2 linked regions of the Glaciimonas sp. PCH181 genome follow. Each later gene encodes a partner of the first gene's protein in a complex. Links are inferred from orthologs where the notes say so. Each region holds a gene or a part of one and is shown in the gene's direction. Other genes may lie near its edges. The genes, in order: C7W93_RS12830 and xseA.

What was found.
Region 2: the proteins of C7W93_RS12830 (region 1) and xseA are in contact, whole or in part, in a cryo-EM structure (PDB 8TXR), measured with the Escherichia coli proteins. The link is inferred for Glaciimonas sp. PCH181 from one-to-one orthologs.

The regions. Positions count from the first base shown.
Region 1 is NZ_PYFP01000001.1:2,805,976-2,821,364, reverse strand. The notes cover bases 6,433-9,327. They hold C7W93_RS12830 (exodeoxyribonuclease VII small subunit), read left to right. Parts: upstream 6,433-7,698; coding sequence 7,699-7,956; downstream 7,957-9,327. Other genes in these bases: dxs (1-deoxy-D-xylulose-5-phosphate synthase), read left to right, coding at 8,924-9,327; C7W93_RS12825 (farnesyl diphosphate synthase), read left to right, coding at 7,965-8,918; C7W93_RS12835 (aromatic ring-hydroxylating dioxygenase subunit alpha), read right to left, coding at 6,433-7,152. Outside these bases: C7W93_RS12860 (hypothetical protein), read right to left, coding at 1-30; C7W93_RS12855 (TIGR00730 family Rossman fold protein), read right to left, coding at 364-1,110; polA (DNA polymerase I), read left to right, coding at 1,111-3,915; C7W93_RS12845 (dienelactone hydrolase family protein), read left to right, coding at 3,984-4,868; C7W93_RS12840 (sulfurtransferase), read right to left, coding at 4,991-5,857; more of C7W93_RS12835, read right to left, coding at 6,052-6,432; more of dxs, read left to right, coding at 9,328-10,789; C7W93_RS12815 (cob(I)yrinic acid a,c-diamide adenosyltransferase), read right to left, coding at 11,170-11,727; C7W93_RS12810 (FAD-binding oxidoreductase), read left to right, coding at 11,858-13,267; C7W93_RS12805 (LysR substrate-binding domain-containing protein), read left to right, coding at 13,423-14,310; C7W93_RS12800 (FAD-linked oxidase C-terminal domain-containing protein), read left to right, coding at 14,608-15,389. UniProt on the Escherichia coli protein: Bidirectionally degrades single-stranded DNA into large acid-insoluble oligonucleotides, which are then degraded further into small acid-soluble oligonucleotides.
Region 2 is NZ_PYFP01000003.1:301,954-317,430, forward strand. What follows is about bases 7,200-10,182. They hold xseA (exodeoxyribonuclease VII large subunit), read left to right. Parts: upstream 7,200-8,001; coding sequence 8,002-9,363; downstream 9,364-10,182. Other genes in these bases: C7W93_RS22090 (VOC family protein), read right to left, coding at 7,200-7,345; sodB (superoxide dismutase [Fe]), read left to right, coding at 9,738-10,182. Also shown: C7W93_RS22055 (sodium-translocating pyrophosphatase), read right to left, coding at 1-1,224; adk (adenylate kinase), read right to left, coding at 1,476-2,132; kdsB (3-deoxy-manno-octulosonate cytidylyltransferase), read right to left, coding at 2,394-3,146; C7W93_RS22070 (Trm112 family protein), read right to left, coding at 3,198-3,413; lpxK (tetraacyldisaccharide 4'-kinase), read right to left, coding at 3,394-4,509; C7W93_RS22080 (biopolymer transporter ExbD), read right to left, coding at 4,749-5,186; C7W93_RS22085 (MotA/TolQ/ExbB proton channel family protein), read right to left, coding at 5,226-5,831; more of C7W93_RS22090, read right to left, coding at 6,872-7,199; more of sodB, read left to right, coding at 10,183-10,316; C7W93_RS22105 (mechanosensitive ion channel family protein), read left to right, coding at 10,569-11,705; C7W93_RS22110 (HD domain-containing protein), read right to left, coding at 11,747-12,436; C7W93_RS22115 (GlxA family transcriptional regulator), read left to right, coding at 12,655-13,614; C7W93_RS22120 (SDR family NAD(P)-dependent oxidoreductase), read right to left, coding at 13,666-14,433; C7W93_RS22125 (AMP-binding protein), read right to left, coding at 14,686-15,477. UniProt on the Escherichia coli protein: Bidirectionally degrades single-stranded DNA into large acid-insoluble oligonucleotides, which are then degraded further into small acid-soluble oligonucleotides.

The DNA.
Region 1 (15,389 bases):
TGCAACTGGCCAGAATTTAAAGTTGTTCATGGTTTTTGAATGCCGTAGTTGTGCGTTGGCATAAAACTAGCTGAAAAAAACTAGTTAAATGCAATAAGCCCATTGTAGCAAACCGGATGTGGCGATAGGGCACTAGTATGCAGTCCTTCCAAATAAACGGCAGGACTTACGCAAATTTGCTTTAACGGCGCGGCGCTTCTCTGCCGTATGACGACTCACTTCGTACGAGCATACCGACTACTTCTGTAGGTTGGTGTACCGCGTTCCCGAAATAATTTCGCATGAGTCCTCCACCTAAATGGCGTAAATCATCCATTTAGGCGAGACCGCATGCATCAATCTTGCGCGTTTATTGCAGTGTCATTACAACAACGCACCGGTATCGGTATGCCGCTCCACCGAATCTGCCAGCGATGTTTCACCCTTGTCATAAAAATCGAATACCGCATCGACAATCAGAGCAGGATCATCAATTACCTGAATCAGATCGAGATCTTTTTCGCCAATCATGCCAGTGGTGACCAATTGCGCGCGGAACCAGTCTAATAGACCCGCCCAAAATTCACTGCCGACCAAAATGATCGGAATGTGTCGACATTTACCGGTTTGAATCAACGTCAGCACTTCGGTTAATTCATCCATCGTGCCGAAGCCACCCGGTAATACGATGTAGGCATCCGCATGGCGTACGAAGGCAACTTTACGCGCAAAAAAGTGACGGAAACTTAATGAGATATCCTGCCATTTATTACTGCTTTGTTCATGCGGTAACTCAATGTTTAGGCCGATTGAGGGGGATTTTCCTTCGAAAGCCCCACGGTTAGCCGCCTCCATCAAGCCCGGTCCGCCACCGGAAATGACGGCGAAACCTGCATCTGAAAATCGTCGCGCAATGTCAGAGCAAAGCGCGTAATACGGGTTATCCTCTTTAATCCGTGCAGAGCCGAAGATCGAAATAGCCGGATGTAACTCCGACAGGCGTTCGGTCGACTCGATAAACTCTGCCATAATTGTGAACATATGCCATGATTCGCGCGCCTTCTTGGAAGTAGCGCGTTCGATGTCCGTCACTTGCCGCAAACGCGGCACATTCTTTCCGTTTGATTCCATATGCAAAAAACCCTGCTGTTAGTTGATGGTTCCAGTTACCTTTATCGGGCGTTCCATGCGTTGCCTGACATGCGCAATGCCGCCAATGAGCCAACCGGCGCGTTGTACGGCATTTTAAATATGCTTCGCCGTTTACGTCTTGATTACCCTGCAGCTTACATTGCCTGTGTCTTCGACGCAAAAGGGAAAACGTTTCGGGACGATATGTATGCCGATTACAAGGCTACACGCGCTTCAATGCCGGAAGATCTAGTTAAACAGATTACGCCTATTCACGCCGCTGTGCGCGCAATGGGTTGGCCTATTTTGATGGTAGAGGGCGTTGAGGCCGACGATGTCATCGGTACCTTGACTGTGCAAGCCGTTTTGCATGGCATGACCGCAGTGGTGTCGACTGGCGATAAAGATCTGGCCCAGCTGGTGAATCAGCATGTGACGTTGATCAATACCATGAACAACGAAAAGCTCGATCCGCCAGGCGTGATTGCCAAATTCGGTGTGCCGCCAGAGCGGATCGTCGATTATCTGACCTTAATCGGCGATACGGTCGATAACATTCCTGGTGTCTCCAAAGTGGGGCCGAAAACAGCGGTGAAATGGCTGGCGCAATACGACACGGTAGACCAGGTTATCGCCAATGCGGCCAACATCGGCGGCGCAGTTGGCGAAAATCTGCGCAAGGCCATTGACTGGCTGCCACAAGCTAAAGCGCTGGTCACGGTCAAGACTGATTGCGATCTCAGCGAGCATATGGGGACATTTCCAGAGTCGTTGGTCGTATTGCCGCAAGATAATGCAACATTAATCGATATTTATACGCGCTACAATTTTAAGACCTGGCTGCGCGAGGTGAGCAGTTTAAACGGTAGCGTAGCAATCAATGGCACAGCGTCCGAAGAAAACACGTTGACGCCGAAAAATACTGAAAAAGCTGGCATTATCGGCAGCGTTATCGCCGCTGTGGAAGATCTGGTCCAGAGCAGCTTATTTCCAGACCTCGCAACAAATTACGAAACAGTCGCGACCGAGCAGCAGCTCGATCATTGGCTGGCAGTGATTAACGCTGCTGAATATACTTCTGTCGATACCGAAACAACTTCCCTCGAACCGATGACCGCGCAATTGGTTGGTATTTCGCTGAGTTGTATCGCTGGTGTTGCCGCTTATATTCCGGTGGCGCATCGCTCGCAAGATGGACCGCAGCAGTTATCGCGGGATTTTGTGCTGGCAAAAATGAAGGCTTGGCTGGAAGATCCTAGCAAGAAAAAAATCGGGCAAAATTTAAAATACGACAGCCATATTTTTGCCAATCATGGAGTGACCTTGCGCGGCATCGCGCACGACACCATGCTTGAATCATACGTGTTTGAATCGCACCGGCCGCATGACATGGATAGCATGGCTTTGCGTCATCTTGGTCATAAAACTATCACGTTTCAAGAAGTGTGCGGAAAAGGCGCATCGCAAATTTGTTTCGATGAAGTCGAGATTGCACGGGCGACTGAATACGCCGCTGAAGACGCCGACGTTACTTTGCGCCTCCATCAAACGATGTGGCCGCATATCGAAGGCGATACAAATCTGCGCTTTATTTACGAAAAAATTGAAGTTCCCACCGCTGTTGTCTTGCAGAAAATCGAACGCAATGGTGTCTTGATCGACGCCGGTTTGCTAGGAACGCAGTCAAACGAATTAGGCAAACGCATGCTGGATATCGAGCAGCAGGCGTATGTATTGGCTGGTCAGCCATTCAATCTGAATTCGCCGAAACAATTGGGTGAAATTTTCTTTGAAAAACTCCAATTGCCGATAGTCAAAAAGACGCCTTCCGGCGCGCCTTCGACCGATGAGGAAGTATTGCAAAAATTGGCTGAGGATTATCCGCTGCCGAAGATTTTGCTCGACTATCGCAGCCTGTCGAAATTGAAGTCCACCTATACCGACAAATTGCCGAAAATGGTCAATCAGACCACCGGACGCGTCCATACTAATTATGCGCAGGCAGTCGCGGTCACGGGGCGATTAGCTTCTAATGATCCGAATTTACAAAACATTCCGATCCGCACCGCTGAAGGGCGGCGTATCCGTGAAGCGTTTGTCGCGCCGGAGAATAGCGTCATCGTCTCTGCCGATTATTCGCAAATTGAGCTGCGCATCATGGCGCATATTTCCGGCGATGAAAACATGTTGCGGGCGTTTGCGGATGGCGAGGATATTCACCGCGCCACGGCTGCAGAAATTTTTAGCACGACGCCGAAGGATGTCACCAGCGAGCAGCGTCGCTATGCCAAAGTGATTAACTTCGGTTTGATATACGGGATGAGCGCTTTCGGTTTAGCCGGTAATCTTGGTATCGAGCGGGGTGCCGCGCAGATGTATATCGAAAAATATTTCCTGCGGTTTTCGGGTGTCAAACAGTTTATGGATGACACCCGTTTGCAAGCTAAGGCGCAAGGTTACGTCGAAACGGTATTTGGGCGTCGTTTGTGGCTGCCGGAAATTAACTCACCTAACGGTCCGCGCAGACAGGGCGCGGAGCGTGCGGCGATTAATGCGCCGATGCAAGGCACGGCGGCCGACTTGATAAAACTATCGATGATTGCTGTGCAGGATTGGCTCGAAACGCAGAAGCTGGGATCAAAGATGGTCATGCAAGTGCACGATGAATTGGTGTTGGAAGTACCGCAAGACGAGTTGGAGCTGGTGCGTCAAAAGCTGCCGGAATTAATGGCTGGCGTGGCAACTTTACGCGTGCCATTGATTGCAGAAGTTGGCGTAGGAAAAAATTGGGATGAGGCACATTAATTCTGACGAAATTTTGTAAAATTTGAGACGTTTATCCTTTTGTTTTAACCATTTTGAGGAAAATACGAATGCCTAATTTCAAAGATGATTTCGATAGTCTGGTGGGAAAAACGCGTTTGACCGAAGACCTTAATCGCAGGACTTTTATGAAGGCCGCTTTAGGCACGGGTTTTGCCGCCGCAGTCCTGCCAGTCTGTGCCCAAACCGTCATCAAGACTGATACGGTCGGCCTTACCGCTGGCTCGCTTGAGGTGCAAATGAATGGCTTGACGGTGCCAGTGTATCGGGCGCAACCGGAAGGCAAAACCAATCTGCCAGTTGTGTTGGTGATTTCTGAAATTTTCGGCGTACATGAGCATATTGCTGATGTCGCACGGCGTTTTGCAAAGTTCGGCTATCTGGCAATTGCACCTGATTTGTTTGCGCGTCAGGGCAATCCAGCGGCATTTTCCTCTATCGCTGAGTTACAGAAAGAAGTAGTTTCAAAAGTCCCGGACGATCAGATTATGGGCGATCTGGATGCGTGTGTGGCATGGGCCAAAGCGAATGGCGGAAATATCGATAAGCTGGCAATTAACGGATTTTGCTGGGGCGGTCGGGTGACTTGGCTTTACTGCGGCCACAATCCAAAAGTGAAAGCGGGCGCGGCTTGGTATGGTCGTCTTATCGGCGAAAAAAGCGCACTTAATCCTCTGCAACCGATTGATATTACACCGACTTTGAAAGTGCCTGTTTTGGGCTTGTACGGCGGCAAGGATGAAGGTATTACGCAGGATAGCATCCAGCAAATGAAGGCAGCATTAGCCAAAGGCAGCAACAAGTCGATTTTCGTGGTGTATCCAAATTCGGGCCATGCTTTTAATGCGGATTATCGGCCGAGTTACGTTGAAGCAGACGCCAAGGATGGCTGGAAGCGCACGATAGACTGGTTTAAGACTCACGGCGTAAGTTAAGAAGAATATCCGACGGTGATTGCCGTCGATGGTGAAAGTAGTGCAAAAAAATGCGCAGACGGTTGTGATAACAACGGTCTGCGTTTTTTTTTGTCTCGGCTATAGAGACGCGAAGCGAAGTGTTATGCGCCGGTAGCAACCGGGCGGCTGGTGTCTGCGCACCATTCGCTCCATGATCCGGGATACAGCGCCGCGCCATGCAGCCCGGCGATTTCTAGCGCCAGCAAATTATGACAAGCGGTGACGCCCGAACCGCATTGCATGATGGCGTTTTGTGATGCGCTGATGATGTTATTGAATTCTTCATGCAACTGATGGCCGGGTTTAAAGCGTCCATCAGCTTGCAGATTGTCTTTGAAGAAGCGATTTTTTGCACCCGGGATGTGGCCGCCGATAGGATCGATAGTCTCGTTTTCTCCACGGAAGCGGTCCGGCGCACGAGCATCGACCACAATGCGTTGCTGACTGGTCAGGTTATTCAACACGTCATGGGCATCGACCTGCGTAACCAATGATGGCCGGGCGTTGATATTGCCGACGGTTGGCGCTGGCACGTCAGTCGACAGTGCTTGCCCTTCTGCTTGCCACATTGCCAGTCCGCCATCTAAAACTGCAACAGACGCGTGGCCGATTGATCGTAACAACCACCATAATCTTGCCGCAAACATGCCTCCGTGCGCATCGTAAGCAACGACTTGCGTGTCGTCGTTAATTCCCATGTTGCGTAAGGTAACAATTAGGGCATCTTGCTCCGGTAACGGATGGCGACCTTTGAAGGTCCCGTCGGCGGCTTGCTTGGCACCGGATAAATCTTGATCAAGATGGGCGAAATGCGCACGCGGAATATGACCGGCAGCGTAAGCTGCGCGACCAGCATCCGGCGCGGCCAGGTCATGACGGCAATCGACGATAACCCACTTTGGGTCTTGAGCATTCTGCAGCAGATTGGCCGCTGAAATCAGTGTGGTGTAAGGATGTTTGTTGGGCATAGCGATCTCCGGTAATTCGTGCGGTAGCAGTAATTCGATTGTACCCAAGGTTGCTTTATTACGGGTACTTTAGCGAGTAGTCTGGCTGCAGCGAGAGTCGAAGGGAGATAGGCGCAACGGACTCTACGACTAGTCCAGAAGTATTGCGCCAGAGGAGGGTCGATTTTTAACTGTGCCGTAGCGGCGAAGGACGCTTACAGTGTGATTTGACTGCGATACCATTCATGGAAGTGCTGCATGCCATCTTCCATCGGCGATTGATACGGTCCAACTTCATTGGTGCCGCGGTCCATCAGAATGCGACGACCTGCATCCATACGTAGCGCAATTTCGTCGTCCTCTACGCAGGTTTCCATGTAGGCGGCGCGCTCGGCTTCGACCATTTCGCGCTCAAACAGGGCGATTTCTTCCGGATAATAGAACTCAACCACATTGGTGGTTTTTTGCGGGCCGCGTGGCCACAAAGTGGAGACGACCAGCACGTGTGGATACCACTCAACCATGATGTTGGGATACAAAGTCAGCCAGATTGCGCCAAATTTAGGTGGTTGTCCGTTGTTAAACTTGAGAACCTGTTCTTGCCATTTTTGGTACGCCGGTGAGCCGGATTTGGCCAAGCCATGATTGACGCCCACGGTCTGTACGCTGTAATGCTTGCTGAATTCCCAATTTAAGTCATCGCAACTGACAAAGCTGCCTAAACCCGGATGGAATGGTTCAACGTGGTAATCCTCCAGATAAACCTCAATAAAGGTCTTCCAGTTGTAATCGCATTCATGGACTTCGACGTGGTCAAACAAATAGTTGCTGAAATCGAGATCTTTGGCGACGCCCAGATTTTGTAGTTTTTCGCCGACATTGAAGCCGTTTTGCTCAAATAGCAAACCATTCCAGCTTTGTAACGGGGTTTGGGACAGATTCATGCACGGCGTTTCGCCGAAATGCGGCGCGCCAATCAGCTCGCCCTTGAGATCATAGGTCCAGCGATGGAGGGGGCAGACGATGTTGCGCGCGTGGCCGCGACCATCCAGCATTTTTGCTTGGCGATGGCGACAGACGTTAGAAACCAGCGCGATCCCCTCGGGGTTGCGCACTAACATGCGGCCTTCATTTTCAGATGCCAGCGTAGCGTAATCGCCTACGTTGGGCACCATCAATGCATGACCGGCGTAACGCGGACCATGTTGAAATAGTTGCTGGATTTCGCGTTTTAACAGTGTTTCGTCAAAGTAAACGTCAACCGGAAGTTGCGCTTCAGACCGCGCCAGCTTGGCAAAAATAGCCAGATCGGACATTCCCGTCCCCCAAATTAATCTGCACCAACCTAAGAGAGAAAGAATCCGCAAAAACCTGTGTTCAAATAAATGAAACGGAAATTTTGGACATAACCCGTGATTATGCCATAACCCTAGTGTGTTTTTTTCATTTAACTATAAATTAAGCGCGATGGTGCGCACTTCTAGAAAGGACGGTGCGTCAAATACATTATCGAGACTAGATTGCCCTTTGTATGCGGATGCATTGCGGCGTGCACAAGGGTTTAGTGTTGCCGTTTTGCTTCGGCGTTATCTGCATTTTTAACTGATTTCGCTATAGTTTATTTCGCAACGAATTAATAAAGCGACTATCAGAAATTCAACGGTTTATACCTGTTTGCACTAAAATAGCGGACTACACTATCGCACCGTCTCTATCTTCGACGTTCGTTTGCTCACCCGCAGTCAGTTGTTGCGTCCGCCGTTCTGGCGGCGGCGTTGGCGCAAGTCAATGCGGATGGCGAGCAAGCACGCCAAGGGGTGACGGTTGCGCAACATTATTTTGAACAGGTTCTATACAAAACTATGGCAAAAAACACACTTTCTGCCAATCAGCCGGCTTCATTTGAACAGGCAATGGCTGAATTGGAGCAACTTGTTGCGCAGATGGAAGCTGGCGAATTGCCATTGGAAGCCTCCGTTGCCGCCTATAAACGCGGCTCGGAGCTGGTGAAGTTTTGTGCTGTACAACTCGATAAAGTCGACAGTCAGGTCAAAGTGCTGGAAGGTGACATGTTGAAGCCCTTTGTTACTGCCCCGGATTCGGACGGAATTATCGAATGACGCAAGAAATGACGCAGCACATCAACGCAATTGACGACAATCTTGTGGCGCCAGTGACATTTGGCGTCTGGATGCAGCATGTTCAAACGACAATGGAAGCCGCATTGTCCGCATTTTTGCCAGCGGCTGACATCGTCCCGACGCGGCTGCATGAAGCCATGCGTTACGCTGTGCTTGACGGCGGTAAACGCGTGCGGCCGCTGTTGGTATTTGCAGCCGGTGAATTGTTTGATGCGCCTGTTGCCATGCTGCAACGGTCCGCGGCAGCGGTGGAGATGATCCACGCGTATTCGCTCGTGCATGACGATATGCCGTGTATGGATGATGATGCGTTACGGCGCGGTAAGCCGACTGTGCATGTGCAGTTTGATGAGGCGACTGCGTTGCTAGTCGGCGATGCGCTGCAATCGCAGGCATTTGTAGTGTTATCGGCGAGTGTCGAGGACGCTGATGGTATCGCGGTCGACATTGCGCCTTTACGCCAAATTGCGATGCTGCGTTTGTTGGCGCAGGCTTCTGGCGCTGCTGGCATGTGCGGTGGTCAGGCGATTGATCTCGACAGCGTCGGCTTGCATTTGTCTTTGGATGCGCTTGAATTGATGCATCGACTAAAAACTGGCGCGTTATTGCGCGCCTCTGTGCTGCTGGGAGCGATCAGTGGCAAGACATTATCCTTGGCGGAAACCAACGCGCTGGAGACTTACTCAACAGCGATTGGATTAGCGTTTCAAGTGGTCGACGATATCCTCGATGCGACTGCTGATTCGGCAACCCTCGGCAAAACAGCGGGCAAAGATGCCGCAGACAATAAACCGACCTATGTTTCGATTCTGGGTTTGCCCGAATCGCAGGCATTGGCGGAAAAATTGCGCAATGACGCTCACGCGGCGGTTGCGCCCTTTGGTGATAAAGCACGTCGTCTGCGTGAATTGGCAGATTTGATTGTGCAGCGGAAAGCTTAAGCCCCATGAATTTACTTAATAAAATAAACAGCCCGGCAGATTTGCGCCTGCTTTCGCGTGCGCAACTGAAACCGCTGGCAGACGAACTGCGCGAATTTGTCATTGATTCTGTGTCGCAAACGGGCGGTCATTTGTCGTCTAATTTGGGAACTGTTGAGCTGACAATTGCGTTGCATTACGTTTTTAATACGCCTGAAGATCGCGTCGTCTGGGATGTTGGTCATCAAACTTATCCGCACAAAATCCTGACAGGTCGGCGTGATCAGATGAAAACCTTGCGTCAGTTTGAGGGAATTTCCGGATTTCCACGGCGTGACGAGAGCGAATACGATACGTTCGGTACTGCTCACTCATCGACATCGATTTCAGCGGCGCTGGGGATGGCGCTAGCCGCCAAGACTAAAGGTGAGGATCGGCATGCCATCGCGGTAATTGGTGATGGTGCCATGACCGCCGGGATGGTATTCGAGGCGATGAATAATGCCGGTGTGTATGAAGATATCAATTTGCTGGTGATTTTGAATGACAACGATATGTCGATTTCGCCGCCGGTTGGCGCGCTGAATCGCTATCTCGCGCGGTTGATGTCTGGCCAGTTTTACGCCAAGGCGAAGAATGTCGGCAAGTCGATGCTGCCTGCGCCGGTATTGCAATTGGCTAAGCGTTTTGAAGAGCACGCTAAAGGCATGGTAGTGCCAGCTACGATGTTTGAGGAATTGGGCTTTAACTATATTGGTCCGATTGATGGACATGATCTGGAGTCGTTGATTCCTACGATGCAGAATTTGAAGCATCTTAAAGGTCCGCAGTTCTTGCACGTCGTGACGAAAAAAGGGCAGGGCTATAAGTTGGCGGAAGCTGATCCTGTGCTGTATCACGGTCCGGGGAAATTTAATCCTGCTGAGGGGATTAAGCCGGCCACTTCTAGCAAGATGACTTATACGCAGGTGTTTGGCGATTGGTTATGCGATATGGCTGCGCAGGACGATAAGCTGATCGGGATTACGCCAGCGATGGGCGGTGGTTCTGGATTGGTGGAGTTTGAGCAGCGTTTTCCGGATCGTTATTACGATGTTGGGATTGCGGAGCAGCACGCGGTGACGTTTGCTGCGGGATTAGCTTGTGAGGGTTTAAAGCCGGTAGTGGCGATTTACTCTACCTTTTTGCAGCGGGCTTATGATCAGTTGATTCATGATGTGGCGTTGCAGAATTTGGATGTGACGTTTGCGCTGGATCGGGCTGGATTGGTTGGTGCGGATGGCGCTACACATGCTGGGAATTACGATATTGCATATTTGCGTTGTATTCCGAATATGGTGGTGATGGCGGCTTCTGATGAGAATGAATGTCGTCAGATGTTGACTACTGCTTATCATTATAAAGGCCCGGCTGCTGTGCGATATCCGCGCGGCGGCGGTGTTGGGGCGGTGATTGATAAGGAGCTTGTTGGGCTACCTTTGGGTAAGGGGGAAGTCCGACGTGTGGGTAAGGGTGTGGCGATTTTGGCGTTTGGTACGATGGTTGCTCCTAGCTTGGGGGCTGGTGATGCGTTGAATGCTACGGTTGCTAATATGCGCTTTGTTAAGCCGTTGGATGTGGGGCTGTTGTTGGAGTTGGCGGCGTCGCATGATGCGCTGGTCACCGTTGAGGAAGGTTCGATTATGGGCGGCGCGGGGGCTGCTGTGGCGGAGGCGTTGGCTGCTGCCGGGTGTGTTAAGCCGTTGTTGAATTTGGGGCTGCCGGATCGGTTTATTGATCATGGGGATGCTGGGCAGTTGTTGGCTATGTGTGGGTTGAATGCTGAGGGGATTGCGGCGAGTGTTCGGCAGAGGTTTGGTAGGGATTTTGTTGTGGGTGAGGGGGCGGTATAAGGTTGTTGTTCGGTTTTCGTTATTCAACGGAGTTTGTGCTCCGTGATGGCTTTATCGGGGGCGGCCCGACAGCCGGTTACTTTCTTTTGCTTCGGCTCGGCGCCCCCGCTAAAAGAAAGTAACCCAAGAAAAGGCGACCGCAGGTATCGCTGCTCCGGGTTCCCAAATTTCTTAGCTGTCCCTCGGGTCGAAAGACCAACTCGCCTTCGGCTCAAACATGTCTTCCGACACTCTCCGAGTGACAGCTAAGAAATTTGGCCGCGCTACATGACGGGGTAGGTCAACTTCAAAAGTAACTGCAACTGTGGCTGCGCCTTTAATTCATAGGCTGCAGCCTTTTTGCATTTGGGTTGTTTTATTTTGTAAAAATGGTTGGGGTTTTACACGTCGGTGCGTCGGCTGTTTTTCCAGAGTACGTCGCTGCCGCCGTCTAATCTATTTAGTACCCGCGATAAGACGAATAACAAGTCTGATAGCCGGTTGACGTATTGTCTTACGGGGACGTTCACGGTTTCGGTTTTGCCTAGGGAGATGATGCTGCGTTCGGCGCGGCGGCATACTGTTCGGCAGACGTGGGTCAGCGCTGCGGTGCGGGCGCCGCCGGGTAGGATGAATTCTTTTAGTGGCGGCAGGTCGGTGTTGTATTTTTCTAGTAGTGTGTCTAGCCGGGCTACTTGGGCTTCGTTGATTAGTACGTAGCCGGGGATGCATAATTCGCCGCCCAGGTCGAATAAATCATGCTGGATTGTTAGCAAGTCTTCTCGTAACGATGCTGGTAGCTCCTCGCATAGCAACACTCCCAGGTGGGAGTTTAATTCGTCTACGTCGCCGATTGCGTGGATGCGCAGGCTGTCTTTTTCGGTGCGGCTGCCGTCGCCCAGGCCGGTGCTGCCGTTGTCGCCGGTGCGGGTGGCTATTTTTGAGAGTCGGTTGCCCATGGTTTCTTCTTTATTGAGTGTGGGTGGTGGAAGCCCTACTGTACACCAGCAGCGCTTTAGCGCCTTAAATTCCGGGTGATTCCCTGTAATTCTCAGTGGGGAGTAAAATCTCACCAAACGGAGACCTTTCATGAATCATATAGTTAATATGGCTACCTTAAAAAAGCCGCTGCCTGAAGCCTTGCTGGATGCGCTGAAGTCGTTATTCGGCGATCGTTTATCTACTACGCAGGCTATGCGTGAGCATCATGGTAGTGACGAATCTTCTTACGATCCTATGCTGCCCGATGCGGTGGTTTTTGCTGAATCTACTGAAGAAGTTGCGGCTACTGTCAAGCTTTGCAGCGACTTCCAAATACCTGTTATTCCTTATGGTTCGGGGACATCTCTTGAGGGCCATATATTGGCGCTGCAAGGCGGTATTTCGATCGATTTGTCGCGTATGAATCGGTTGCTGGCGGTGCATCCGGAGGATATGACTGCTACTGTACAAGCCGGTGTGACGCGCAAGCAGATCAATCATGAGATCAAGGATAGCGGCTTGTTTTTCCCGATCGATCCGGGTGCTGATGCATCGTTGGGCGGAATGGCGGCGACGCGGGCCTCGGGCACCAATGCGGTGCGTTACGGAACGATGCGTGAGAACACGCTGGCGCTGACCGTGGTGACTTCCGACGGTCGGATTATCAAGACTGGCACGCGGGCTAAAAAATCTTCGGCTGGTTACGATCTGACGCGTATTTTTGTTGGTAGTGAAGGGACGCTCGGGATTATTACCGAAGTGACTGTGCGGCTTTATCCGCAGCCCGAGGCTATTTCTGCTGCGGTTTGTTCATTCGATAGTATTGCCGATGCGGTCAACGCGGTGATTCAGATTATTCAGCTGGGTGTGCCGATTGCGCGCGTTGAGTTTCTCGATGAAAACAGCGTCAAGGCGATTAATGCTAACGCTAAGTTGGGTTTGCCGGAAAAGCCGCTATTGCTGTTTGAATTCCACGGTAGCGATAACGGCGTGAAGGAACAGGCAGAAGTGGTGCAGGCGGTGGTCGATGAACATCATGCGACCGGCTTTGAATGGGCCACGCAGCCCGAAGATCGGTCTCGTTTATGGGCGGCACGGCATAATGCTTATTTCTCCTTGCTGCAGTTGCGTCCCGGTGCTCGTGCTATTTCTACTGACTGCTGTGTGCCCATCTCACGCCTTGCCGAGTGTATGCTGACGACCAAGGCCGATTGCGATGCGCATGGCATTATTTATTCGATTCTTGGGCACGTTGGCGATGGTAATTTCCACGTGCAAATGCTGGTCGATCCAGATAATCAGGATGAAATTGCTTGTGCTGAGGGTGTTAATGCACGGATGGTGGCGCTGGCGATTTCGATGGATGGGACTTGCACCGGCGAGCACGGCGTCGGTTTGCACAAAATGGATTTTCTGATTGCTGAGCATGGCGCTGGCGCGATTGAAACCATGCGTGCGTTGAAGCACGCTTTTGATCCAAAAAACATCATGAATCCAGGAAAAATCATCCGTTGGTAACCCAGAAAAATGGCACTATTTTTTGCGTTTCTCTTCAGAAAATACGCTAGAACTGCGCAGCAGTATGGGAGACTTTACACATTTAATGGGGCATAATCTGACTGCAAAAATATGCAATACGTTAATCACTTTCAAAAATGCTAAATAAGACTTCCATCGCGACGCGATTACCACCGGTGCATGCGCTTTCCGCATTTGAGGCGGCGGCCCGGCATAACTCTTTTGCACTTGCTGCAGACGAGTTATGTATCACGCCGTCGGCGTTGTCGCACCGGATTCGTCTGTTGGAGGATTTTGTCGGTGAACGCCTTTTCAGCCGAGATGGCCGTACCGTCAACTTGTCAGAGTTTGGTCGTCGTTATCTGGATGTGGTGCGTAACGCATTGCGTACTTTGATTGAATTTCCGATGCCGCATCGTGGCGCACAAGCGCAGCCGCGTATCAAAATAACGGTGCCGCCCACTTTTGCGCGACATTTGCTGATTCCCTATCTTGGTAGCTTTATCGCCGAATATCCGGACATTGTGGTCGAGATATTTATGTCGGTGCCGCTGTACGATCTAAGCCTGTCCGAAAGCGACGTTGAAGTCCGCTTTGGTGCAGGAAAGTATCCCAATACCACCACCGAAAAACTATTTGAAGAGCCTGCGTTCGCCGTTGCCACGCCGGGTTATCTGAGTCAGATTGGCGGTATAAAAACACCGGCAGAGTTGCGCAAAGCGACGTTATTGCGCTCGGCACTAGAGCCGTGGCAGCCGTGGTTTGAGGCCGCTGGTCTGGATTGGCCGGAGCCATCGTCGGGTTTGCGGGCCGATGATCTGGGTTTGCTGCTTGAGTTAATTCGAAATGGCTACGGCGTAGGTCTGACGCGCAAACATTTCGCCCAAAAAATGATCGCCGATGGTGAGCTGGTACAGCTATTCGATATCAGTCTGACTTCGCCGCCGCATGCTTACTATCTGGTCTACGAACAAAAGCCCTACGAACGTCCGGAAGTGACGATTTTTATTGCCTGGATGAAAAAAACCTTTAACAAGCTTTAGGCCCAATTACGTCGGTGAGCAACCAATGCCGCCCGACGTAGCGAGCAAGTGAAAACATTTCACCATAGTTGCCTAAGCTTTTCAGCCGCAAAAAGCCATTTAAGCAGCCTTTTATAATGGCAACTCGCTATACTTCCCAGCATGTAACAACTGTTCTGTTTGAGAAGGCTCTGCCCCTTTTTTTTTGCCCTCAGCGCAGAATGCAGTCCTTAGCTAAGTCCTTGTTGCTCCCAAGTCAGCTTTCAACTTAGTCCTCACACTGCGCCAATCCGCACAAAAACGTCGCATAGGATGCACATGAACGCCCCCGAAAAGTCTCTAGAAGCACCTGCTTTCACCGCCGAACGTCAGCGCCAGGTGGCTGCGGCATTACGCGCTGTTTTGCCGCCGCACGCAGTATTGTTCAATGAAGAAGATACGCGGCCCTATGAATGTGACGGTCTGGCCGCATACAGGCAGTTGCCGATGGTGGTGGCCTTGCCCGAAAACGAGGATCAGGTTGTAGCAGTCCTTAACATTTGCCGTGGTCTGAACGTGCCGATCGTGCCGCGTGGCGCAGGTACGGGTCTGTCTGGCGGCGCAATGCCGATTGCCGACGGCGTCGTGGTATCGACGGCGAAGCTGAATCGTATCGTTAAAATGGATCTCTATTCACGCACTGCGGTGGTCCAGCCCGGTGTACGAAATCTGGCTATTTCGGACGCCGCCGCTATTCACGGTTTGTATTACGCGCCCGATCCTTCCTCGCAGATCGCCTGCACCATCGGCGGCAACGTTGCCGAAAATTCAGGCGGCGTGCATTGTCTTAAGTATGGCCTGACCGTGCATAACGTCATGCGCGTGAGGATGGTCACGATTGATGGCGATATTGTTGAGCTTGGTGGCGGCGTTGGTGGCGCATTAGATGCACCGGGGCTGGATTTGCTGGCCGTCTTCGTGGGTTCAGAAGGCATGCTGGGGATTGTTACAGAAGTCACCGTCAAGCTCATTCCAAAGCCGCAACTGGCACGCGTCATTATGGCGTCGTTTGATGACGTCGTAAAAAGCGGCAACGCGGTGGCCAATGTTATCGCAGCAGG
Region 2 (15,477 bases), on another replicon or contig:
CGCAGCAATTGCAATCCCGTATAACCCTGCCAACCAATACGAGGCCAAAATCGCAACACACACAGCCAATACCGGATAAGCAGTCGATTTCATCGACACACCAAGACCAGCAATGATATTAGTGCCATGACCGGTGGTCGAGGCTTCTGCAATATGCCGCACCGGTTTGAAATCGGTGCCAGTGTAATACTCAGTGATATAGACCATCAATCCGGTCAGAACGATTCCGATCAGCGCCGAGCCCATCATCGGCAGCACCATAAAGTCCGGCAATACCAGCCAGCTAACGATTGCAAAACCGATCAGACTGAGAATGGCGGCCCACCACAGGCCGGTATATAAAGCCGACATAATTTTCTTGCCGGGCTTGGCCTTCACCATGGAACAACCCACAATCGAGGCCAAAATCGAGACACTGCCCAACAGCAGCGGATATAGCACAGCTTGTAATTCAAAGCCCTTGATCAACAATGACCCAAGCAGCATCGTCGCAATCAAGGTCACGACGTAGGTTTCAAACAGATCAGCCGCCATGCCAGCGCAGTCGCCAACGTTATCGCCCACGTTATCGGCGATTACGGCCGGATTACGCGGATCATCTTCGGGGATGCCTGCCTCGACTTTGCCCACCAGATCAGCCCCGACATCAGCGCCCTTGGTGAAAATACCACCACCAAGACGCGCAAAGATCGAGATCAATGAGGCCCCGAAAGCCAGACCGATCAGCGGCTTCAGAATGTCATGCAACGACATGTCAGCACGGCTGAAAAATGTCATTAATAGATAATAAAAGATCGTTACCCCAAGCAGACCAAGGCCGACGACCAGCATGCCGGTGATCGCGCCGCCGCGAAATGCCACATCCAGCGCTTGATTCAACCCTTTGGTAGCCGCCTGCGCCGTCCGCACATTGGCACGCACCGAAACATTCATCCCAATAAAACCACACGCGCCAGAAAGCAAAGCACCGACTAGAAAGCCGAGCGCCGTAATCAGGCCGAGACCGGGAATTATCGCAATAATGATGAACAAAACCACACCGACAATGGCAATGGTGCGGTACTGGCGCGCCAGATAGGCCGCAGCACCTTGCTGAATCGCAGCAGCGATCTCCTGCATACGCGGATTTCCTGGGTCTAATTTCAAAATCCAGCTGCGTGAAACCATCCCATAGACAACGGCAATAATGCCGCAAGCAATCGCAAACCATAGACCAGATGCCATGTTGACTCCTCCTGTTTTTATAATGACAACACCCAAAGTAACCAACCACACTGCGTAAATGACTGCCTGCCAAAATGTGACAGAACGCTTCAATCTACAAGCCATGTGTACTGAAAGACTTTTCGTTGCCCGTTTATTTTTTAGAGGTAGCCTGGGCTGGCCCATCCAGATTACAAAGTAATAATTGTCATACTAATCAGATTGAGGATACTTCACAAATAAAAAAAAGCGGACCAGTGTCCGCTTTCTTTTTATCCTTCCAGTGCCTTGAAAGCGCTGTCACGAATTTGTTCTACCGGTCCTACACCTACAATTTTGCGATATTTCGGCGCACCAGGATTACCTGCCTTAGCCCAGTCACCGTAATACTTGACAAGAATTTCAGTCTGCTCGTGATACACAAACAGACGCTTCTTAACCGTTTCAACCTTGTCGTCATCACGCAAAATCAATTCTTCACCAGTGACATCATCAATGCCTTCCGCTTTTGGCGGATTGAATTTGACATGATAGGTGCGGCCCGAAGCCGGATGAACACGACGACCGCTCATGCGTTCAACGATTGCTTCATCCGGCACATCGATTTCCAGTACGTAATCGATACTTACGCCAGCATCCTTCATCGCGTCAGCTTGCGGCACTGTCCGTGGAAAACCATCGAACAAATAACCATTGGCGCAATCTGCTTGCTGCAAACGATCTTTGACCAGACCAATGATGATGTCATCCGATACCAAACCACCCGCATCCATTACTTTCTTTGCTTCGATGCCAAGCGGGGTGCCAGCTTTGACGGCTGCACGCAACATGTCGCCGGTAGAAATTTGCGGAATGTTGAATTTTTCTTTAATAAAGGTGGCTTGCGTGCCCTTTCCGGCACCGGGCGCTCCTAAAAGGATAAGACGCATACTGTGAAGTCCTAAGGTTAGTTTGAAAATTTTTGTAGCGACGCCTGTTTTTGCATTTCCAACGCCCAACATTACTGCTCAGCTTGCTACTCAGGCTGTTTTTCAGGCTTTTTTGGAAATTGCAGCGGCGTCATCGCGTATGCATGCATTCTTATAACACGCTAACTTTGCATGAAACTTACCACACAATTTTACCAAACAGCATCATGGCGAACCACTGCATTGGTCGATAGCACATTTAAGTGACACTAATTCGGCAAATTAGGCCGTAAAAAAACGTCTGACGCGTTCCAGATCCTCTGGCGTGTCAACACCGGCAGCCGGTGCCGCCTGCGCAATATGGACGGCAATCGGATAGCCATGCCACAACACGCGCAACTGCTCCAGCGCTTCAATCTGTTCCAATGGCGATACCGCCAGAGTAGGATAAGTTTGTAAAAAGCCATAACTGTAGGCATACAGCCCGATATGCCGCAAAGGCACATAACCGTTCGGCAATTGCTGTTGCGATTGCATAAAACCATCGCGATCCCACGGAATCGTCGCGCGCGAAAAATACAACGCACGGCCAAGCTTGTTCACCACTACTTTGACCACATTCGGATTAAACGCGTCGGCTGCACTGTCGATAGCATGCGCCGCCGTCGCCATTGGCACTCCGTCAACGATTTGCGCTGCGGTGGCAGCAATCAATGCAGGGTCAATTAAGGGTTCATCACCTTGCACATTCACGACCACTGCATCTGCGGCCAATCCCAGCACAGCAGCAACTTCCGCGATCCGATCAGTGCCAGAAGGATGATCGCCGCGGGTAAGACGCACAGCCACACCGTGTTGTTCGCAAGCGCGCAAAATATCAGCATGATCAGTCGCCACGATCACTTGCGCCGCGCCGGATAAGGCCGCCCGCTCGGCAACCCGGACGATCATCGGCTTGCCGCCAAGATCCGCCAAAGGCTTATTGGGCAATCGGGTCGACGCCAGTCGCGCAGGAATAATGACAGTAAAGGACATTGACGATCTTTATAGACTATTGAAACTCAGAGATAAAAGGCAATATCGGCCTCAGGCAACGGACGAAGGAGGAATATTCTCGCTGTCAGCGACATCCGCCGCACCGTTCAGCTCCCGCGCTTGATCAGCCCACATAATCGGAATGCCGTCACGAATCGGAAAAGCAAGTCGGTCGGCGTTACAAATCAGTTCCTGCGCTTTTTTATCATGCTGCAACGGCCCTTTACAGATTGGGCAAACTAAAATATCAAGCAGTTGGGTGTCCACGGAGTTTCTCCACAATTTGATGTGCCAGCGCGCCGTCAATCTGCGCTGTCACGGGGACGACCCACACACGCGGGTCGTTTTTAAGTGTTTCGATTTGACTGCATTTTACTGCATCCTTTTCGGTGATCAGAATGATCTCTGCGTCTAGCGCAGCAAAAGGATTTGCAGAAAAATCATAGTGATCGGGCAATGCAAGCGATTCAAATACCAGGCCCAAACCAGACAGCATCGTAAAAAATCGCTGCGGATTGCCAATTCCAGCTGCCGCCAATAGTCGGGGCGCTAACCTCACTGATGGCGCTGCGGCTCGTGTTAACGCTGTCGGCTGCGCCAATTTATCCTCTGATGCAGTCGGAAAATGCATGAATGATAACAAATCTCGTGTCTCAGTACGATCCCCAAGACGCTCGGCAATCTCGCCCAACAGATTCATACGCATCGCATCAGGGGGTAACGACGCTGGCAAGACCGCTGTCGGCCCCAGATTCACCACCGTAAAATCACGGCGACGCGTAGCCGGTTCGCGCAAAGGCCCCGCAGGCAGCAACCAGCCATTGCCATTGCCACGGCTATCGCATAAGACGATTTCAATATCGCGTTGCAGCGGATAGTGCTGCAAACCGTCATCCGACAAAATCACGTCTACTTCGGGATGCGTCTGTAACAATAGTTGCCCCGCCGCCACCCGATTTCGGCCTACGACTAGCGGACATTGAACCCGCCGCGTAATCAGCAGCGGCTCGTCGCCAACATCAGCGGCGAGCGATGTTGCGGTCACCAACCGGGCCGTTGATTCTGGATTTGCCCCATAGCCACGCGAAATAACGCCGGGAGTATAACCTGCCAGGCGCAACGCCTGAACGAGCCAAATGGTCAGCGGCGTCTTGCCAGTCCCGCCTATGTAAATGTTTCCCACCACAATCACTGGCACAGGCAAACGAGTCCGCGTGCGCCATCCAACCAAATACAAGCCACGACGCACACCGACGACCAATCGAAATACTAGCGATAAAGGCCATAGCACGCACGCCAGCAACCCGCGATGCTGCCAGGCCGCAATGAATCTCGCTTCAGTCGTGGAAAATTTTCGTGTCAAACGGAACAACCTATCAATCAAAATTCAGCCGAAAACGCTAGCAAGGGGACCTGCAATCGCCCTTACCAGACATTCATCAGGCATTTGCTAAAGGAAACCAGTAAACCAAAACCGTCGAGATCGTTGCAGCTAACCCAATCAGCGGCCACGGTAGGCATGACATCAACTATCGCCCCGAACATATTTGGACGTACTTAATCTTTCGTACTTAATCTTTATTACGCAGTCTTTACGAGGACTTACTTCTTACTATTTGCCTGCGCAGCAAAAGTAACCTTTTCAAAACCCGCCAAACGCGCAGCCTCCAGCACATTAATGACGGTTTGATGCGGCGACATTGCATCCGCGTTGATGATGATCAACGGGGTTTCCTTAGACTTATTCGGGTCACTTTGCGCCGCAGTCTTCAAATCCTGCGCCAGATCATCTGCGCTTCTGGACGATACCTGTAGCTTATTCACCGCATATTGGCCCTGCGCCGTCACCGCAACATAAATCGGGAATGGCCCAGCCTCAACCTTCGCGGCATCGGCACTCGGTAGCGTAATCTTCAGCGCGGTAACTTTGCTATACGTCGTCGTGACCATCAAAAAAATGACGATCACCAACAAAACGTCAATGAACGGAATCAAATTAATTTCAGGCGCTTCACGCGCCCTGCCTTTGCGAAAATTCATATTCGAGCCTCTTGCACCATATTTAGTACTTATTCAACCTTATTTTCGCGCGCCGTGGACGATATCCACAAACTTGATCGCCTGCTGTTCCATATCGACGATAAAGCTGTCTATCGTGGCCCGGAAATGGCGATAAAAAACCAATGCCGGCATCGCAATCGCCAGACCAAACCCAGTGTTGTACAGCGCCACCGAAATCCCGTGTCCCAACTGAGCAGGATCAGTACCCGCGCCATTGGTTGCGCCAAAAATCTCAATCATGCCGACTACCGTGCCAAACAAACCCATCAACGGTGCCAGCGTAGCAATCGTGCCTAGTGTAGTCAGAAAGCGCTCTAAATCATGTGCCGTTGCCTGACCGGCTTCTTCGATCGCTTCTTTCATGATGTCCCGCGGCGCATCGACATTACGCAGGCCAGCCGCCAATACACGTCCCAGCGGTGAATTATTTTCCAGATTAGTAAGCACTTCGGCCTTGGCACGGCCATTGTGATAAACCCGAATAACCTCTTGCAATAACTGCGGCGGCAAAATGCGCGGACGGCGTAAATACATTAAGCGTTCAATGATTAACGCGGTCGCAATCACCGAGGCAATTAATAACAACCAGATCGGCCAGCCTGCAGCTTGAATAATGGCAAACAAAAAAACCTCCTTGAGGCAAATGCGGATAGGTTTATCTAATGGATTGCAGAATGTAAACTGTTGAAGCCATGTGAGCAAGTACCTCAGCGGCTGATTACAGCTTTGTATGCCAGATACGGGCTAATTACCGGGCGATTTCAGCCGTTTATTGTCACATTACTTCCCATTCGCAAGGGCGTCAGCAGCGAATCCAGACGGCGCGCTATACGAAAACCGAGGGAAACTCTTAACTTGCAAACGACCTGGCCCACTAGCCAAAAAACTTCCTCACATTTTATGTGAACAAGATTGTGGATAAGTCTCTTCTCATGAAGTTAAGCAATTGATTTCAAACGAGATTTTTATGCTGCATCAAAAACGTGCAGCATCAGATGGTTGCTTCCAGCAAGCGTCCTCCAAAAGTTCTCCACAGTTTTTGTGGACAACTTTGTGAACAACTTGCCTTACGAAAACCTATGCCCTTGATTTTGTTCACTTTTTTATAACTGTTCAGATCGCGCCCAATCACCCCATTTATCCCCATATTGTGGCAAAGAACGCTCATTCTCCGGCGACGCTTAGGTAACCCTGGAATTGATCTCAGTTATCCACAGATTTTGTGGATAACTTTGTGCACATCATGACTGAAATGATACTAAGTCATTGATTTAAATGCACTTTCATTTCGTGTGCACAGATACTACAACTGGGGGCAAATATTGACTGACGCAATGATGCGACCCATCCCGGCAATTGACGCGATCAGAAGTGCCAAGGCGAAGGGGGAACTTATCCACAGAAATTGTGGATAAATTTGTGTACAAGGATGCTGGGATGAGATTAAACGCTTGATTTAAATGGTTTTTTTAGAAGTCAGCAGTGCCGCAACAAAAATTCCACCGATGCGCTTTTTATAGTGATGTGCAGCAATATCAAAGTTTTCCACAGTTTATGTGGATAACTTTGTGTGTAAGCACACAACAAAGAAGTTAAGCCATTGATTCAAAACGGTTTTCCCTTACTGTGCGCGGCTGAGGCAATAACGTCACAATTCCGATGCATCAAGCGTTGTTATAAGCCCGCTCCAGCACCGCAATGTCGAGTTTAATCATATGCACCATTGCATTAAACGCTCTTTGCGCAGCCGCCGTATCCGTACTGCTGATCATCCTCATCAATGCATTCGGCACGATTTGCCAAGACACGCCAAACTTATCCGTCAACCAACCGCACTGCTGCGCTTGCCCGCCTTCTAGCAAACTCTCCCATAAGTGATCCACATCTTCTTGCGTCTCACAAGGCACAACAAACGAAATCGCCGGAGAAAAGGTAAATTGCGAACCGCCATTCAAGGCCAGGAATTCCTGCCCGTCAAGAATAAACTGCACCGTCATCACCGTCCCTTTGGGCTGGGGCGCGGCATCCGGGTAACGACTCATGTCGACAATACTTGCGTTCTTAAAGATAGAAACATAAAAATTCGCAGCCTCTTCGGCTTTGCCGTCGAACCACAAACAGGGGCCTATTTTTTTCATGATCGCTCCTCCTTGAGGTGAGGCAAATAAAGCAACGAACCATCCCATTCAGAATACGAAACAAGCAGAACTGACAAATAAGTCTAGAAACAAATGCAGCCGTTAGCAATGTTGCATATTTGACGGATCGCTCAGTTAAATAATGCAAAAATAAGAGAAATATTAGCAATGAAGTTGCCAAAATAAAGCCATCATCGCCCGTTACTTATCCACAGAAATTGTGGATAACTTTGTGTACAAGACTGCTGAAATCAACTTAAGCGCTTGATTAAAAGGAGTTTTTAGCTTGTGTATAGCCGTGCCGCAAAACTGCTATTTCGCAGATGCGACCCTTATTTAGTTGATTAAGTACAGTTAATTTATGAGATAAAAAAAACTTTTCCACAGTTTCTGTGGATAACTTTGTGCGCAAATAGATTAGAAACAAATTAAGCCATTGATTCAGAACGACTTTCTACACATGCAGTGCAATGAAGCAATGCCAAGCAAGAAAAAAATGTTTCCATAGAAGAATCAAACAACCCGAGAACACGCTTTCTTCCCATTACGATTTACAATACGGCGCTGCAAGACCGCTGCTGTAATACCGCTTAACAACGCGCAATGCCTGCAATAAGCCTCTGCCCTGTCTCTTCACAGAAAGCCCGACGCCCACGATGTTATTTCCCACTCCTGCCGACAGCCGCGCTGGCACAGCGCCAGTGCTCTCCGTTACCGCTCTGAATCAGGCCGTGGCGCGCATGCTGGAGCGAAGCTTCCCGCTGACGTGGGTGTCCGGCGAAATATCCAACTTTACGCGTGCCGCCTCCGGACATTGGTATTTCACGCTAAAGGATGATGGCGCACAAGTCCGCTCGGTAATGTTCAAGGGCCGTGCCCAACACGCTGGCTTTACCCCTCGTGAAGGCGACAAAGTTGAAGTACGGGCGCTAGTGACGCTCTATGCGCCCCGTGGCGACTATCAGCTAAATGTGGAGGCGATTCGGCGCGCCGGCGCAGGCAATTTATATGAAGCATTTTTGCGCCTCAAAGAAAAATTAACGGCAGAGGGCCTTTTCGACTCTGCCCGCAAGCGCCCTATTCCGCAATTTGTTACCTGTATCGGGGTCGTTACCAGCTTGCAAGCAGCGGCACTGCGCGACATTCTGACCGCACTGGCGCGCCGCGTGCCGCACGTGCGCGTCGTGTTATATCCAACGCCCGTGCAAGGCGAAGGCGCAGCAGAAAAAATTTCCCGCGCCATCAATACCGCCTCGGCTCGCGCTGAATGCGATGTATTGCTAGTCTGTCGCGGTGGCGGCAGCATTGAGGATTTATGGTCGTTTAATGACGAAGGCGTTGCCCGTGCCATCGCTGCGGCGACCATGCCAGTGATTTCCGGTGTCGGCCATGAAACCGATGTCACGATTGCCGACTTCATCGCCGATATGCGCGCAGCAACGCCCACCGCCGCCGCCGAATTAGCCGCGATTCCCCGACTCGACTGGCTATCCGTACTAGAAGGCCACGCAGCGGATATGACCCGCGCCGTGCGGCGACAATTCGGCGAGGCAAGTCAGACCCTTGACTGGTTCACGCGTCGTCTGGTCAGCCCAGCGACGACGATCAGCCACGAACGCCTGAAGTTACAAAGCCTGCAAACGCGTTTGATGCACGCCACCACTATTCCGCTGAGACAGTCGCGCTATGCAATGTTGCATCTGCGCACCCGCTTGTCGGCGCAACTGCCGGATACGCGCCCTGCACGCAGTCTTGTAGCAGACCGGGCACGACGTCTGGGCAATGCGCTGACATTACAAAACAAACAAAGCCGGTTGGCGCTCAGTGCGCTCAATGCCCAATTGGAACTACTCAATCCGCAACGCACGCTGGAACGTGGCTACGCCATCGTGACTAATGCCAAGGGCGCGGTCTTACGAGCGCCAAAGGAACTCCAGCCACGTCAGCTCGTCACAATACAACTAGCTGAAGGTAGCGCGAAAGTAGGGATTGATAGCGTGCAACCGACCTTCGATTAGTGCCGGACTCACGCCTGAGATATAAGCAAAGATTAATAAAGACTAACAACGGGCGCTGTTGAATTCGTCCGATTGCTGCATGGAATAGATAAGCGCTTTACAATAACGCGCTTGAACCTGTTAAATACCAGTAGACCTGTCATTAGTCTGTCATTAAGCGACCTAATAATGGTTAAGTCGATAGCGGTCTGCAACACGATGCTGGAAACATGGAGCCGTATGCAAATACGGAACAGCATCAGCCGGGATTGCATTAATCAGCCGTAACAAGCGGCTTTAGGATGGCTTTAAGTCAGATTAACGACAATTTTTAAAAGTTTTACCTAGTTAATACACGTTCTTAGTAGCCCAATAAAACTTAGAAAGGACACACCATGGCATATACACTTCCTCCCCTCCCGTACGCGATCGATGCATTGGCTCCACATATCTCGCAAGAGACACTGGAATTCCATTACGGTAAACATCACCAGACCTATGTGACCAATCTGAACAATCTCGTTCCGGGCACAGAATTCGAAAACGCATCATTGGAAGAGATCGTCAAGAAATCATCCGGCGGCGTCTTCAACAACGCAGCACAAATCTGGAACCACACGTTTTATTGGAACAGCTTGTCACCAGATGGCGGTGGCGCACCTACTGGCGCTCTGGCCGATGCGATCAACGCAAAATGGGGCACGTTCGATAATTTCAAAGTAGAACTGACTAAATGCGCAGTTGGCACATTCGGTTCGGGCTGGGCTTGGTTAGTAAAAAAGACCGATGGCACTTTGGATCTGGTCTCGACTTCTAACGCAGCAACGCCACTGACAACTGATGCAAAACCACTGCTGACAGTTGACGTTTGGGAACACGCTTATTACATCGATTATCGCAATGCACGTCCTAAATATCTGGAAGCATTCTGGGCATTGGCAAACTGGGACTTCGCTGCAGAGAATTTTGCTTAATTAAATTTAGCAAGCGTTGCACAGTTAAACAAAAGCCGACTTTCGAGTCGGCTTTTTAGTATCCGCTTACTTTCCCCTAATGCAGCAACGCAATTTTCCTGATCGCCCGGCGATCACGGTAAACAACGCCTTTGCAGCTCCCTGCTAAGCATCCCATTGCACTCCTTCCAAAGCCCCGGACAGACGCCAAAATCGACAGAAATGATCATTGCTGTATCCTAAACCCTTGATGATCGAAAGGAGTAGCTGCCGATGGATTTCAATTTTTTATCTACCTTACATGAGGGACCGCTGCGCTCGGGCCTCATCGTTCTGCTCACTATCATTATTTTCGGCTTGATCGCCGTTATCCTGCATCGTGTAGGCATTTTGCTATTGCGCCGACTGGCACGGAACCGTCCCTTCACCACCAATGCCAGCTTTATCGCGTTTCGCGCCAGTCGAACCTGCATGGTGTTATTTGCCACTCGGGTCGTGCTGACGGGTGCGCCGGACAACACGCCTTGGCTGATTCCGCTGTCTTATATCACCTCTGTCGCGCTGATTCTAGCGCTGACCTGGCTCGCCATGCGCTGTATCGAGTCGGTCAGCGTCACAGTCATCAACCGCCATCCGTCCGACGTGATCGACAATCTCAAGGCACGTCGGGTATTGACGCAAACCCGAGTACTTGCACGTAGCGCCCATTTTATTGTCGGGTTACTTGGACTAGGTTTTGTACTACTGACTTTACCGGGCGCAAAACAATTTGGCGCAAGTTTGCTGGCCTCAGCAGGCGTCGCCGGGCTGGTCGCCGGTATGGCAGCTCGCCCCGTCCTGGGAAATTTTATTGCAGGATTACAGATTGCATTTTCACAACCGATACGGATTGATGATGTTCTGATCGTCCAGGGCGAATGGGGCCGCGTAGAAGAAATTACCGGCACTTTTGTCGTCGTTCGGATTTGGGATGAACGCAGAATGATCGTGCCGCTGCAATGGTTCATTGAAAATCCATTTGAAAACTGGACACATAGCTCATCCACGATTCTGGGAACAGTTTTTCTATGGCTGGATTTCGCTGTGCCGGTAGCCGCATTGCGTGAAGAATTCGAACGCATCTGTAAAGCGTCATCGCTTTGGGATAAGCGCGTGTGCGTTTTGCATGTCACCGACGCAACCGACCGCGCCATGCAAATCCGGTTGCTGACCAGTGCGCAGGATTCAGGGATCGCCTTTGCGTTACGCTGCGCCATCCGGGAGGAAATGATTGCCTTCATTGCCAAGAACTATCCACAAGCATTACCGCGCCTGCGTTCGACACTGGACCCGCTAGAGATCCGCACCGCTGCGCACACTAACGCCGATGCCGATGCCATGACGACGATCATCGACGGCCCACCAAACTAGGCGCGGAAATTGGCTATCATTGAGCTGTCATTAGCCGTCGTTCAGCCATGATTGTGATTCGGATTGCCACACCGCACGCCGCCCGGATTACCATCAGTCCAGGCTGAATTTAGAATCAGACTGCAAAAATTGACGCGTTTATAGTCCGGGTGTTTCAGCGCCAGCACATCCGCCTTGACGTTGCCAAAAGTTGAGTCTGGCTTGTGCATCGTGCCCTGTGCAAACGCGTCGATAATACCTTCTTTAAAATTTGCTTCACGCGGATGTGCCAGCACGACTTGATTGCGCTGCTCGTCGGTAAAGTCACTATACGCCAAGCCCAACACGTCCATTTCGACACCCGCAGTAACCAACGCCACCACCGGCTTTTTATGCTGCGCAATCCCGGGCGTGGTGTGCAGCGCGATCGCGTCCCACACCTGCTCGATTTCATTCTCAACTATCCCATAGCCAGTCAAAAAAATGCGCGCCGCATTGGCGCCATCTACTTCAAAACGATCATTTTTGCTGCTATATGCCGGGACCAGTCCCATGTCATGAAACATCGCGCCGATATACAGCAGCTCAGGATCGTACTGCAATTTTTGACGCTCTCCGGTCAGTGCGCCAAACAAAAACACGCGCGTCGAATGGTTAAATAACAAGTCCGATTCCGTGTCACGAACAAGTTGGGTTGCGTCCCGCGCCAATTTGCTGTCGGGGAGACGGATTCCGGCGATCGTATTGCTCATGTCATTCTCCAGATAAAATTCATGAATTAAGGGGCCGATGCTTGCAGGTCTATGCTTGCCTGCAACCCTGTTCACTTTAATTGTTGGCGCTGTTGGGTACAATGCAAAGCGTGCGTTCAACACTGCCAGACGCACGCCAAATCCGGCCATGACGGTCAACCCTTCGATATCCCGATAATTTCCGTAACGGCGATGTTGGCCCATTTAAAGGTAATTCGATGCGCACAATTGCCATTGCGATTTTTCCGGGTGTTCAGGCACTTGATGTGGCTGGTCCGGTCGATGTTTTCGCCGAGGCAAACAATTTCCTCGCGGCTGACGATGGCTATGAGATTACAGTGGTGAGCGCAACCGAGGATGCAGTACGCGCCTCGAACGGTATGCGCTTGTTGGCGGATAGGACGTTTGCCGATACAAATCAGCACTACAACACGGCGTTGGTCGCCGGCGGCCCTGGCCTGCCCGATGGCGCGCCAGATCCACGTTTAACCGCATGGCTGATTAACGTTGCTTCCCGTTGCGAGCGTTATGGATCAATCTGTACGGGTGCGTTTGCACTCGGCCACGCGGGCTTGATTGATGATCGCCGCGTGACGACGCATTGGCAAAATGCGCCGCAATTAGCGCAACAATTTCCGCGGGCGCAGGTTGAGCTGGATCATATTTATAGTCGGGATGGCGCTCTGGTGACGTCGGCTGGCGTAACCGCAGGGATCGATGTATCGCTGGCGTTGGTGGCGGAAGATCATGGCTCACAAATCGCACTTGCGGTGGCGAAGCGGTTGGTTGTCTTTGCGCAGCGTCGCGGCGGTCAATCGCAGTTTAGCCCGTATCTCAGCACCCCGACTGATGCGACGTCACCGGTTGCCAAAGTGCAGGCGTATGTGATGGAACATATCAGTGAACGTTTTACAGTGGAGAAGCTGGCGGAAGTTGCGGGCATGAGCACGCGGAATTTTGCGCGGATTTTTGTTCAGTTAATGAACGTTACGCCGCATGAATTTGTAGAGCGTGCGCGAGTCGATACGGCGCGGAACCTGCTTGAAAGTACGGATGCGGCGTTGAAGGCTATCGCCTATGATTGTGGATTTGGCACCGCTGATCGGATGCGAATTGTATTTAATAAGCGCTTGGGAGTCGCACCCAATGAATATCGGACGAGTTTTCAGAAGAAGTAATTCGTCCGGATATGTTGGTAGCGAGTGTCGACTAGCGGCCGCTTTGCACTATTACTTCGCGGTCATTCTGATTGCGCCATCGAGACGGATGACCTCGCCATTCAGGTAGGCGTTTTCGATGATTGTTTTTACCATTGATGCGAACTCAGCTGGCTTGCCCATGCGGGGTGGGAATGGGACGGTTTTGCCTAATGCTTCCTGGACTTCGGCTGGCATGCCTAGCAGCATTGGTGTTTCCATAAGGCCGGGGGCGATTGTCATTACGCGGATGCCAAAGCGTGCTAATTCGCGTGCAACCGGGAGAGTTAGTGCGACTACGCCGCCTTTTGATGCGGAGTAGGCGGCTTGTCCGATTTGTCCATCGTAGGCGGCGACGGAGGCGGTGTTGATGATGACGCCGCGTTCGCCGTCTGCGTTCGGCTCGGTTTTGCTGATGGCGTCTGCTGCCAGCCGCAGCATGTTAAAGGTGCCGATTAGGTTGATTTGGATTACGCGAGCGAAATCGTCGAAGTTGTGGGGGCCGGTTTTGCCGAGGACTTTTTGGGCTGGTGCAACGCCGGCGCAGTTGATTAGTCCGTGGAGGCCGCCAAAGGTCGCTACAGCTGCATCGACTGCGGCTTTTGCGCTGGATTCGTTGCTGACGTCGGTGGTGATGAATTGTGCGCGGTCGCCGAGTTCTTTGGCTAGCGCTGTACCGGCTTCCTGATTTAGATCGGCTAGGATGACCTGGCCGCCCTGTTGGATAATCATGCGGGCGGTGGCAGCGCCCAGGCCGGAGCCGCCGCCGCTAATCAGAAAACATTTATCTTTAATTTGCATGTGAACCTCTATTTTGGATGTGGTTAATTATTGGTGTGAAATTTTGGTTATTCGGTGCGTCTAATTCTGTGTTGCTGTTCAGGAGGATCATAGCGTTAGTCGGTAATTTAAACGGTTTGTTCACAGTGGAGAGTCCACCGGGGGTCGCCCGGCAGCTAGTCACTTTTTCTTGCTTCGGCTAGGCACCCCCGGCTTGCATCAACGGAACACAAACCGTTTTAAATACCGACGAACCAAAGCCAACCCTCCCCACTACAACTTACCTTTCGCAATCTCCTGATTCCGCAAAATAAACCTTTGCAACTTCCCACTAGGCGTCTTAGGTAACTCCTCCAAAAACGCAATCTCCCGAGGATAAGAATGCGCCGCCAAGCGCTTCTTAACATACTGCTGTAACTCAACCGCCAACAACTCAGACGCTTCATATCCCGCCCGCAGCACAACAAAAGCCTTCACCAATTCCGTCCGCTCAGGATCAGGCTTCCCAACCACAGCAGCCTCCGCAACAGCATCGTGCTCCAACAGCGCACTCTCAACATCAAACGGCCCAATCCGATATCCCGCCGAAGTAATAATATCGTCATCCCGCCCAACAAAACTAATACTCCCATCAGCATTATTCTCAACCGTATCGCCAGTCAGATAATAATTATCCCGCGGCGTCGAACCCGATTGCGGCCAATACCCCTGAAACCAAAACAAAGGCGACCGCGCCCGGTCAGCAGCCAACACCCCCGGCTCACCGACCCCCAGCTCCAGACCCTCCTCATTCAACACCGCCAACCGATACCCCGGCATCGCAAATCCCGCAGAGCCGGGAAGAAACGAATGCGCCAAACCATGATGATTGCACAGCATCATGCCGTTTTCGGTCTGCCCATAATGGTCATAAATCGGACAATCCAGATATTCTTTAAACCAGCGAATCACCTCAGGATTCAACGGCTCGCCAGCGCTGCTGACCACCCGTAACTGACCTTTAATAGAACCCGCCAGCGCCTCCCCCGAAGCAATCAACATCCGATATGCAGTCGGTGAACCGGC